DNA from 2 places in the Streptomyces sp. NPDC006691 genome. Region 2 is predicted to be linked to the other one. Evidence: riboswitches for the same ligand, from Rfam matches in the RefSeq annotation. Region 2 holds a riboswitch; the other holds the start of a gene.
What was found. A riboswitch is a leader RNA that binds a small molecule or an ion and turns the genes downstream of it on or off. The one in region 2 is predicted to bind cobalamin.
Positions count from the first base shown of each region.

Region 1: linked by a shared signal. The riboswitch ahead of ACFYNP_RS18830 (ribonucleoside-diphosphate reductase subunit alpha) and the one ahead of ACFYNP_RS32890 (cobalamin biosynthesis protein) in region 2 are both predicted to bind cobalamin.

Region 1 covers NZ_JBIAGW010000007.1:298,515-304,246, reverse strand. Annotated here, with positions in the region: gene mctP (monocarboxylate uptake permease MctP) at 1-971, shown strand, start outside; cobalamin riboswitch at 1,068-1,208, shown strand; gene ACFYNP_RS18830 (ribonucleoside-diphosphate reductase subunit alpha) at 1,333-3,711, shown strand; gene ACFYNP_RS18825 (ribonucleotide-diphosphate reductase subunit beta) at 3,711-4,727, shown strand; gene def (peptide deformylase) at 4,800-5,432, opposite strand; gene ACFYNP_RS18815 (hypothetical protein) at 5,489-5,732, opposite strand, start outside.
Region 2 covers NZ_JBIAGW010000022.1:40,117-45,848, forward strand. Annotated here, with positions in the region: gene cobO (cob(I)yrinic acid a,c-diamide adenosyltransferase) at 1-167, opposite strand, end outside; gene ACFYNP_RS32880 (putative cobaltochelatase) at 167-2,206, opposite strand; gene ACFYNP_RS32885 (cobyric acid synthase) at 2,295-3,839, opposite strand; gene ACFYNP_RS32890 (cobalamin biosynthesis protein) at 3,821-4,777, opposite strand; cobalamin riboswitch at 4,872-5,014, opposite strand; gene ACFYNP_RS32895 (hypothetical protein) at 5,138-5,362, opposite strand; gene ACFYNP_RS32900 (anion permease) at 5,395-5,732, opposite strand, start outside.

The DNA.
Region 1 (5,732 bases), on a different contig from region 2:
TCAAGCTGGGCGGCTTCGACGCGATCTTCAGCGCCGCGCAGCACAAGTTCGCGGGTCCGCCCGGCGGCAAACCTACGGGGGCCCTCGCACCGGGAGCGTCGAGCCAGTGGACGTACGCCACGCTCGCGCTCGGCTCGGCCCTCGCACTGTTCATGTACCCGCACTCGATCACGGCGACGCTGTCCTCGCGCAGCCGCAACGTGATCCGCCGCAACACCACGATCCTGCCGCTGTACTCCCTGATGCTGGGGCTGCTCGCGCTGCTCGGCTTCATGGCGATCGCGGCGGGCGTCAAGGTGAGCAACGGCCAGCTGGCCATCCCGCAGCTCTTCGAGGACATGTTCCCGGACTGGTTCGCGGGCGTCGCCTTCGCGGCGATCGGCATCGGCGCGCTGGTCCCGGCGGCGATCATGTCGATCGCGGCCGCGAACCTTTTCACCCGCAACATCTACAAGGACTTCCTCAAGCCGGACGCGTCGCCCGCGCAGGAGGCCAAGGTCTCCAAGCTGGTCTCGCTCGTGGTGAAGGTCGGCGCGCTGGTCTTCGTCCTGACCATGGACAAGACGGTCGCGATCAACTTCCAGCTCCTCGGCGGCATCTGGATCCTGCAGACCTTCCCGGCCCTGGTCGGCGGCTTGTTCACCCGCTGGTTCCACCGCTGGGCGCTGCTCGCCGGCTGGGCGGTCGGCATGGTCTACGGCACGCTCGCCGCGTACGGGGTGGCCTCGCCCACCCAGAAGCACTTCGGCGGCTCCTCCAAGGAGATCCCCGGCATCGGCGAGATCGGCTACATCGGCCTGACGGCCTTCGTGATGAACGTCGTCGTCACGGTGGTCCTGACCTTCGTCCTGCGCGCCGTGAAGGCCCCCGACGGCATCGACGAGACGTCCCCCGCCGACTACACGGCGGATGCCGGCGACCCGGGCGTCGCCGTCGAGCTCCCCCCGGCGACAGCGGGCTCGGCCCACTGATCCCGGGCCGCAGCCAGTACGGCCAAGGGCCGCCGCATCCACCAGGGTGCGGCGGCCCTTCCGCATGGCGACACAACATGTGGGGGGTGCTTCATGAAGCACCCCCCACATGTATGCTCGTCCTCGCTGTCGCCGCAGGGGAATCCGGTGGGAATCCGGAACTGTCCCGCAACGGTATGACCTGTACGTATCTGTACGGGTCGAGTCCGAGCACCTGCCGACGGTGCGTCCGGGTCGTCCGAACCGGATGCCAGACGTCCGGGCCTCGCGGTTGGGCCGGCGGACGACGCGCTGCGGGCTGCCCCGACGCGCGCCGACGCCTCCCCCGTAGGCCCCGTGCCGAGCGAGGGAGTGCCCCCACGTGACCATCGCCCCAGCGGATCCCGCTTCAGCGATCACCGAAGAGCTCGCGGATGCCCCCGGGACCGCGTTGCTGCGGACCCTGACGGAGCTCACCGCCGATCTCGCGGACACCGACCCCGGCCGGGTCGCCGCCGCCGCGCTGCGGGGCCGCAACGCCCGCTCCGACGAGGGCGAGCTGCGCGAGCTGGCCACCGAGGCGGCCGCGGGGCTCATCTCCGAGGACCCGGCGTACTCCCGGCTCGCCGCCCGGCTCCTGACGATCACCATCGCCGAAGAGGCCGCCACCCAGGGCGCGGTGTCCTTCTCCGACTCGGTCGAGGTCGGCCACCGCGAGGGCCTGATCGCCGACCGGACCGTCGCGTTCGTGCGCGCGCACGCGGACCGTGTGAACGCCCTGGTGGACGCGGCCCTCGCCGACGGCGCCGACGACCGCTTCGGCTACTTCGGCCTGCGCACCCTCTACTCCCGCTACCTGCTGCGCCACCCGATCACCCGCAAGGTCGTCGAGACCCCCCAGCACTTCATGCTGCGCGTGGCGTCCGGCCTCGCCGAGGACGAGTCGGTGCGCGCCCTGGACGAAGTGGCGTCCCTGTACGGCCTGATGAGCCGCCTGGACTACCTGCCGTCGTCCCCCACGCTCTTCAACTCCGGCACCCGGCACCCCCAGATGTCGTCCTGCTACCTGCTCGACTCGCCGCTCGACGAGCTCGACTCGATCTATGACCGCTACCACCAGGTGGCCCGGCTGTCGAAGCACGCCGGCGGCATCGGCCTCTCGTACTCCCGCATCCGCGGCCGCGGTTCGCTGATCCGGGGCACCAACGGCCACTCCAACGGCATCGTCCCGTTCCTCAAGACCCTCGACGCCTCGGTGGCCGCGGTCAACCAGGGCGGCCGGCGCAAGGGCGCGGCCGCGGTCTACCTGGAGACCTGGCACTCCGACATCGAGGAGTTCCTTGAGCTGCGCGACAACACCGGCGAGGACCAGCGCCGCACGCACAACCTGAACCTCGCGCACTGGATCCCCGACGAGTTCATGCGCCGCGTCGACGCCGACGGCACGTGGTCGCTGTTCTCGCCGGCCGACGTGCCCGAGCTGGTCGACCTGTGGGGCGACGAGTTCGACGCCGCCTACCGCAAGGCCGAGGCCGCGGGGCTCGCCCGGAAGACCATGCCGGCCCGGGACCTGTACGGCCGCATGATGCGCACCCTCGCGCAGACCGGCAACGGCTGGATGACCTTCAAGGACGCCTCCAACCGCACCGCCAACCAGACGGCGGAGCCCGGCCACACGGTCCACTCCTCCAACCTCTGCACCGAGATCCTGGAGGTCACGGACGACGGCGAGACGGCGGTCTGCAACCTCGGCTCGGTGAACCTGGGCGCGTTCGTCGTCGGCGACGGCATCGACTGGGAGCGCCTCGACCAGGCCGTCCGCACCGCGGTGACCTTCCTCGACCGGGTCGTCGACATCAACTTCTACCCGACCGAGCAGGCCGGCCGCTCCAACGCCCGCTGGCGGCCGGTGGGCCTGGGCGCGATGGGTCTCCAGGACGTCTTCTTCAAGCTGCGGCTGCCCTTCGACTCCCCCGAGGCGAGGGCCCTTTCCACCCAGCTGTCCGAACGGATCATGCTGACCGCCTACGAGGCCTCGACCGACCTGGCCGAGCGCAACGGGCCGCTGCCTGCCTGGGACAAGACCCGCACCGCGCGCGGTGTGCTGCACCCCGACCACTACGACGTCGAGCTGACCTGGCCGGAGCGCTGGGCGGCCCTGCGGGAACGTATCGCCAAGGTCGGCATGCGCAACTCGCTGCTCCTCGCGATCGCCCCGACCGCGACCATCGCCTCCATCGCGGGCGTGTACGAGTGCATCGAGCCGCAGGTCTCCAACCTCTTCAAGCGCGAGACGCTCAGCGGTGAATTCCTCCAGGTGAACGGCTACTTGGTGGAAGAGCTCAAGAAGCTCGGCGTGTGGGACGCGCAGTCCCGCGAGGCGCTGCGCGAGGCCAGCGGCTCGGTGCAGGACTTCGGCTGGATCCCGGCCGACGTGCGCGCCCTGTACCGCACGGCGTGGGAGATCCCGCAGCGCGGCCTGATCGACATGGCCGCGGCCCGCACCCCCTTCCTCGACCAGTCCCAGTCGCTCAACCTGTTCCTGGAGACGCCCACCATCGGCAAGCTGTCGTCGATGTACGCGTACGCCTGGAAGCAGGGCCTGAAGACGACGTACTACCTGCGCTCGCGCCCGGCGACCCGGATCGCCCGCGCCGCCCAGGCCGCCACCATCCCCGTCCAGCAGGCGGCCCCCGACGCCGACGCCGACGCGATCGCCTGCTCCCTGGAAAACCCCGAGTCCTGCGAGGCCTGCCAGTAATGTCCAGCACCACCGACAAGAACCTGCTCGACCCGGGCTTCGAGCTGACCCTGCGCCCCATGCGCTACCCGGACTTCTACGAGCGCTACCGGGACGCGATCAAGAACACCTGGACCGTCGAGGAGGTCGACCTCCACTCCGACGTCGCCGACCTCGCGAAGCTGACGCCGGGCGAGCAGCACATGATCGGCCGGCTGGTCGCGTTCTTCGCGACCGGTGACTCGATCGTCTCCAACAACCTGGTGCTCACGCTCTACAAGCACATCAACTCCCCCGAAGCGCGGCTCTACTTGAGCCGTCAGCTCTTCGAGGAGGCCGTGCACGTCCAGTTCTATCTGACGCTGCTCGACACCTATCTGCCCGACCCGGAGGACCGCGCGGCCGCGTTCGACGCGGTCGAGGAGATCCCCTCCATCCGCGAGAAGGCGCAGTTCTGCTTCAAGTGGATCAACGAGGTGGAGAAGCTCGACCGGCTGGAGACCAAGGCCGACCGCCGCCGCTTCCTGCTCAACCTGATCTGCTTCGCGGCGTGCATCGAGGGCCTGTTCTTCTACGGCGCGTTCGCCTACGTCTACTGGTTCCGCAGCCGGGGTCTGCTGCACGGCCTCGCCACCGGCACCAACTGGGTGTTCCGCGACGAGACGATGCACATGAACTTCGCCTTCGAGGTCGTGGACACCGTCCGCAAGGAGGAGCCCGAGCTCTTCGACGACGAGCTGGAGCAGCAGGTCACCGACATGCTGAAGGAGGCCGTCGCCGCCGAGCTCCAGTTCGGCCGCGACCTGTGCGGCGAGGGCCTGCCGGGCATGAACACCGAGTCGATGCGCGAGTACCTGGAGTGCGTCGCGGACCAGCGGCTGACCCGCCTCGGTTTCCCGGCGGTCTACGGCTCGCAGAACCCGTTCTCGTTCATGGAGCTCCAGGGCGTCCAGGAACTGACGAACTTCTTCGAGCGCCGCCCGTCGGCCTACCAGGTCGCGGTCGAGGGCTCGGTCGGCTTCGACGAGGAGTTCTAGGCTCCTGGCCCATCACGTGCGAGGCCCCGCTCCCTCGGGGGGAGCGGGGCCTCGACGCGCTGGTGGTGTACGTCAGTCGTTGGGCACGGTCTCGTAGCGCGGGGTGCCCTCCGCCATCTGCTTCAGCGCGTCCTTGCGGTCGCGCTTGGAGAGGCGGTCGATGTACAGGTAGCCGTACAGGTGGTCCGTCTCGTGCTGGAGGCAGCGCGCGAAGTAGCCGGTGCCGCGCACCTTGATCGGGTTGCCCTCGGCGTCCTGGCCGCTGACCACCGCGTAGTCGGGGCGGGCCAGCTCGGCGTACGCGGTCGGCACGGACAGGCAGCCCTCGTTGGACTCGTCCAGGACGCGCTGCTCGGCCGGGAGCTCTTCGAGCACCGGGTTGCAGACGACGCCCACGTGCCGCACGCCGTCGTCGTCCGGGCAGTCGTACACGAAGACCTTCAGGTCCACGCCGATCTGGTTGGCCGCGAGGCCCACGCCCTCGGCCGCCTTCTGGCTGGCGAACATGTCGTCGATGAGCCGGGCCAGCTCGCCGTCGAAGGCGGTGACGTCCTTGCACTCCTTGTGGAGCACCGGGTTGCCGACGACCGTGACCGGGCGGGCGGTGCCGCGCTCGCGGTAGGCCAGCTCACGCGCCTCGCAGTCCTCCGTGTCCACGACGAACCCGTCGTTCGCGACCTGCTGGTCCGTCTCCTGCTGCGCCATGTCCGCCGTACGCCTTCCTGAAAACCCGATTCGATCCGTACAAGCCTAAGGCCGGTTCAGCAGACTTCTTCCAGATCACGCCACTCCCGGCTGTCCGGGTTGTCCGCCACCCAGCCGTCGAGCAGGCCGCGCACCAGGCCCGCGGGGGCCGCGATGCCGCATTCGCGCTCGGGGACCCACAGGTCGCCGTTGGTGCGGTGGCCGAGCGGTCCGGGGTGGCCGGGCTCGCTGTGGTCGTGCGGGTCGAGGTGCTCGCCGTCGCCCTCGTCGCTGGGCATCTCCGACTCGGAGCAGGCCCGG
Region 2 (5,732 bases):
AACACCCCGACCGGCCAGCCCTGGTTCCAGGCGCGCAGCGCCATGCCGAACGCGGCCGTCGACTTCCCCTTGCCGACGCCCGTGTGCACCATGACCAGGTGCCGGTTGCGACGCTGACGGGTCGTCAGACCGTCCTCGGGTACGACACTGACCTGTCCCTGCGGCATTAAGCGGCCCTCCTCGAAGGTGCGGTTGCGTCCTTGACGAGGCCGGCGATGGAGTCCGCCCGCAGCTCGTCCAACGTGACGGCGGTGCCGCCGAGTTCGCGTGCGAGTTCCCCGGCGAGACCGAGCCGGACCATCCCCGACTCGCAGTCGACGACCACCGAAGCGGTGCCCTCACCGGCGTGCAGCCGGGCCGCGCGGGCGCCCAGCGCCACCGGCTCGGGGCCGCCCGTGGCCCGGCCGTCGGTGACCACCACGAGCAGGGGCCGGCGCGAGGGATCGCGCAGCCGCTCCACGCGCAGCACGTCGTGGGCCTTGAGCAGACCCGCCGCGAGCGGGGTGCGCCCGCCGGTCGGCAGCGTTTCGAGCCGGGCCGCGGCCGCGTCCACCGACGAGGTGGGCGGCAGCGCGAGCTCGGCCTCCTTGCCGCGGAAGGTGACCAGGCCGACCTTGTCGCGGCGCTGGTAGGCATCGAGCAGCAGCGAGAGCACCGCGCCCTTGACCGCGCTCATCCGCTGCCGCGCCGCCATCGATCCGGACGCGTCCACCACGAACAGGACGAGGTTGCCCTCGCGGCCCTCGCGGGTGGCCTGGCGCAGATCGTCCCGGCGCACCACGAGGCCCCGGCCGGAGCGGCCGCGCGCCCGCTGGTGCGGGGCGGCCGCCTGGACGGTCGCCGCCAAGTGCAGCTTGGTGAGCGCCCCTTGGGGCCGACGCGACCCGGTGGTGCGGCCGTGGTCGGTGCGGGCCCGCGAGCGCCGGCCCGCCGCGCCCTCACCGAGTCCGGGCACGCTCAGCATCTTCGTACGGAACGGCTCGGCGGCCTTCACCGCGGCCCGCTCACCGGGGCCGCCCGGGGCGGGGGACGCGGGCTGCTCCATGGACCCGGAGTCCTCGGACGCGTCCGAGGACTCGGGTGCGTCGGGCGATTCGGGCGATTCGGCGGGGTCCTCGGGGGAGTCGCCCTGCGGCGGCACCCCGCCGCCCCCGCCGCTGGGGCCCTCGGGGCCCGGGTCGGGATCGTCGTCCTCGTCCTTGAACTGCTCAAGCGTCTCGTCGAGCTTGTCCTGGTCCAGGCCCGGCGCGTCGAACGGATTGCGCCGGCGCCGGTGCGGCAGCGCGAGCAGCGCGGCCTGGCGGACGTCGTCGCTGGTCACCTCGGTGCGCCCGGCCCACGCGGCGAGCGCGGTCGCGGTGCGGGCCATCACGATGTCGGCGCGCATGCCGTCGACCTCGAACGCGGCGCAGGTCGCGGCGATCTGGAGCAGCACCGCGTCCCCGAGCGTGACGGACGGCAGCAACTCCCGTGCGGCGACGATCCGTTGGCGCAGTGCACCCTCGTCCTCGGCCCAGCGCGCGGCGAAGCCGGCCGGGTCGTCGTCGTACGCGAGACGGCGGCGCACCACCTCGACCCGCTGTTCGGGCTCGCGCGAGGCGGCGACCTCGACGGTCAGGCCGAACCGGTCGAGCAACTGCGGCCGCAGCTCGCCCTCTTCGGGGTTCATCGTGCCGACGAGCAGGAAGCGGGCTGCGTGCCGCACCGAGACGCCCTCGCGCTCGACGTAGGACGAACCCATGGCGGCGGCGTCGAGCAGCAGGTCGATGAGGTGGTCGTGCAGCAGGTTGACCTCGTCGACGTACAGGATGCCGCGGTGGGCGTCCGCGAGCAGTCCCGGCTCGAAGGACTTCACGCCCTCGCCCAGCGCCCGCTCGATGTCGAGGGCGCCCACCAGGCGGTCCTCGGACGCGCCGACGGGAAGCTCGACCATGCGGGCCGCGCGGGCCGTGCCGGGAGCGCTCTCGTGCGGGCCGTCGGGGCACTCGGGGTCCGGCGCGGCCGGGTCGCAGCTGAAGCGGCAGCCCGCGACGACCGCCACCTCGGGCAGCAGGTCCGCGAGCGCCCGCACGGCGGTGCTCTTGGCGGTGCCCTTCTCGCCCCGGACGAGGACTCCGCCCACCGCCGGGCTGACGGCGTTCAGGAGCAGCGCGAGGCGCAGGTCGTCCATGCCGACGACGGCGGTGAACGGATACCGGGTGCTCATGTGCTGGTCTCTCCTTCGAGTAGTGCTGTACGCCGGGGGACCGCGAGGGTGGTCCTGGTTCCCACGGGGCGGTGCGGGGCGGCCCGGGTCACGGCGCCCCCGGCGGAATGAAGGGCAGCCCGGCGGGCGGGCCCTGCTCGATCAGCCGCAACAGGGCGTCGGTGTCGGCGTGTTCCTCGATCAGGTCGCCGAGCCGGTCCAGCTGCTCCTCGCGCAGCACCCCGAACGAGGTGTCCGGCGCGGGCACGAACCGGCGGCCCGCGTCGCGCGCGACCTGTTCGAGGAACCGGCGCCGGAACCCGTCGCTCTCCAGGGATCCGTGCCAGTGCGTCCCCCACACCGAGCCCACCCGGCACCCGTCCAAGAAGGCTTCCCCACCCAGGACTTCGGCCACCCCGTGGTGGATCTCGTACCCCTCGACGCGCTCACCGAGGGCCTCGCCGACCGGCCGCGCCAGGGTCTTCCCGGCGGCGAACCGCACCCGTACGGGCAGCAGCCCCAGGCCCGCCACCGAGCCCGCCTTCGACTCGACGTCGTCCTCGATGTGCCCGCCGAGCAGCTGGAACCCGCCGCAGATGCCGAGCACCGGGCGGCCCTCGGCGGCCCGGCGGGCGAGCTCGGCCGCGAGGCCCCGCTCGCGCAGCCACTCCAGGGCGCGGACCGTGCCGCGCGTGCCGGGCACCACCACGAGATCCGCGTCGGTGAGTTCCTCGGGCCGGTCCACGAACCGCACGACCACGCCGGGCTCGGCCGCGAGCGCGTCCACGTCGGTGAAGTTGGACATCAGCGGCACCGCGCACACGGCGATCCGCAGCACGTCCCGGCCGACCGGCGGCGTCACCACGGACTCCCGCACGGCCCCGCGCATCGAGACGCGCAGCCCGTCCTCCTCGTCGATGCCCAGGCCGTGGGCGTACGGCAGGATCCCGTAGGTGTGCCGGCCGGTGAGGCCGCGCAGCATCTCGATGCCGGGCTCCAGGAGCGTCACATCGCCCCGGAACTTGTTGACGACGTACCCGGCGACCAGCGCCTGGTCCTCGGGGCTCAGCAGCGCCGTCGTCCCGAAGAACGAGGCGAAGACCCCGCCCCGGTCGATGTCGCCGACCACCACCACCGGCAGCTTCGCGGCCCGCGCGATGCCCATGTTGACGATGTCGGTACGCCGCAGATTGATCTCGGCCGGGCTGCCCGCACCCTCGCAGATCACCGCGTCGTACGCGCCGCGGAGTTCCGCGAGGCAGTCGAGGACCGGCCCGAGGAGCGCCTCTCGACGCCCGCCGGCCAGTGCCTGTCCGGCGGCCGGCCCGCCGGCCGCGCCGAAGAACCCGCGGGCGCTCAGCTCACCGACCGGCCTGCCCATGAGGACGACCTGGCTGGAGCGGTCGCTGCCGGGCTTGAGCAGCACCGGGTTCATGAGCGCGGTCGGCTCCACCCGGGCCGCCTGTGCCTGCATCGCCTGGGCCCGGCCGATCTCCGCGCCCTCGCGCGTCACGAACGAGTTCAGCGACATGTTCTGGCCCTTGAACGGCGCGACCTTGACGCCCCGGCGCACCAGCCAGCGGCAGATCCCGGCCGTGACGACGCTCTTGCCGGCGTCCGATGTCGTGCCCGCGATCAGCAGCCCGCCACCCATGTACGTCCCCTCCTCACAGCGGCCCGCGCCGCCACGGCGCCGGCCAGCGTCAGCCAGCCCACCGTGCGCGAGAGCCGTACCGCCCGCTCGATGTCCGCGACCTCGACGGCCCGGCCCGGCGCGTTCAGGACCGGCCGGTGCTCGACGCGCCCCGCGTACGAGAGCGTGCCGCCGAGCCGTACCCCGAGCGCCCCCGCGAACGCGGCCTCCACCGGGCCCGCGTTGGGGCTCGGGTGCCGGGCGGCGTCGGCCCGCCAGGCCCGTGCCGCGCCCTTGGTGTCCGGGCCCGCAAGGGCCGCGAGGACGGCGGTGAGGCGGGCGCCGGGCCAGCCCATCACGTCGTCCAGGCGTGCCGAGGCCCAGCCGTAGCGGCGGTACCTGGCCGACTTGTGCCCGACCATCGCGTCCAGGGTGTTGACCGCTCGGAAGCCCACGAGCCCGGGCACGCCCGCGAGCGCGCCCCACACCAGGGCGCCGACGACCGCGTCCGAGGTGTTCTCGGCGACCGACTCGACGACCGCACGGGCGATGCCGTCGGCGTCCAGGGACTGCGGGTCGCGCCCGCACAGGTGCGGCAGGCGCTCCCGGGCCACCTCGATGTCGCCCGCGGCCAAGGCGCCGCCGATGGCCCGCGCCTCACGGCCGAGCGAGGTGCCGCCGACCACGGTCCAGGTGGCGGCCGCGGTCAGCGCGACGGATGCGGCGGGGCGGCCGCGTACGGCACGGGAGACGAGGGCGGCGGCAGCAGCGGCGCCGCCCGCGCACACCAGGGTGTGCAGCGCGCCCCGGCCGCGGCCGTCGCGCCACAGGGCGCGTTCGACGGCGGCGGCGGCACGGCCGAAGGCGGCGACCGGATGGCCGCGGCGGGGGTCGCCGAGCAGGAGGTCGCCGATGAGCCCGGCGGTGGCGCCGTAGGCGAAGGTGCGATCGGCCCGCATGGTCAGCGCGCCGGGGCGTCGCGGAAGGGGCCGGAAGATCTCGACGGGCAGGCGCGCATGGCGGTGTGTCCTCACTCAGGGTGTCCGCGCCCTGGTACGACGTGACCGGCGGTGAGAGTTCCTGGCTTCGCGGGGATCGCTCCCCGGTGACAGTGGCGGGACCGCGCCGGATTCGCACCGGCTTCCTCTTCTGCCGCCGTAGCTGGCCGGTGCAGTCCACCACGCTGCGAGAACACCCGTCAACTTGCTGTTGACCTGCGGCGCGTGAGAGTGCCCGGCATCACGCCGGACCGCCCCGCGGCGGGTGCCACGGGGCGGTCCGGGTGGTGCGTGCGGGGCGGGCGGTGGGGCCCGCCGGGGTCAGGCGACGATCAGATAGATCCCGTACGCCACGGCCGCCGCGCAGAGCGCGAAGCAGGCGTAGGCGCCGGTGCGGGCCATCGCCGCGTTGCCGGCGGTGCCGGAGGCCGCGGCCTCCCGCTTGGTGAGGCCGACGATGCCGAGGGTGAACAGACCCACCAGGCCGACGGTCACCGCGAGGCTGACGCCGAAGACGGAGCCGAGAGCTGCCCAGTCGATGTGCATGAGGATTCCTTAGCTGTGCCGGAGCAGCGGGGTCAGACCGTCGCCGGGGTGGGCGGGTCGACGGGGGCCACCGGGGCCGGGGACTGGATCGTGGCCTTGAGGTCGGCGGCCGCCGCGGCGAGGCCGGTGGGCGGCGGGGTGACGGCGGCGATCGCGGTGGTGATGACACCGGCCGGCTCGGCCACGGGAGTCTCGTCGATCGCGTCGGAGGTGACGTTGTGGTGGTCGACCGGCTGGCGGCGCGACAGCTTCCAGATGACGCCGGAGCCGGCGATCAGGAGGATCGCGACGGCCGCGATGCCCCAGGTGCCCTGCTGGGTGAGGAACTCCGCGCCCGCGCCCACCAGACCGGCGGCCGGAAGCGTCAGGA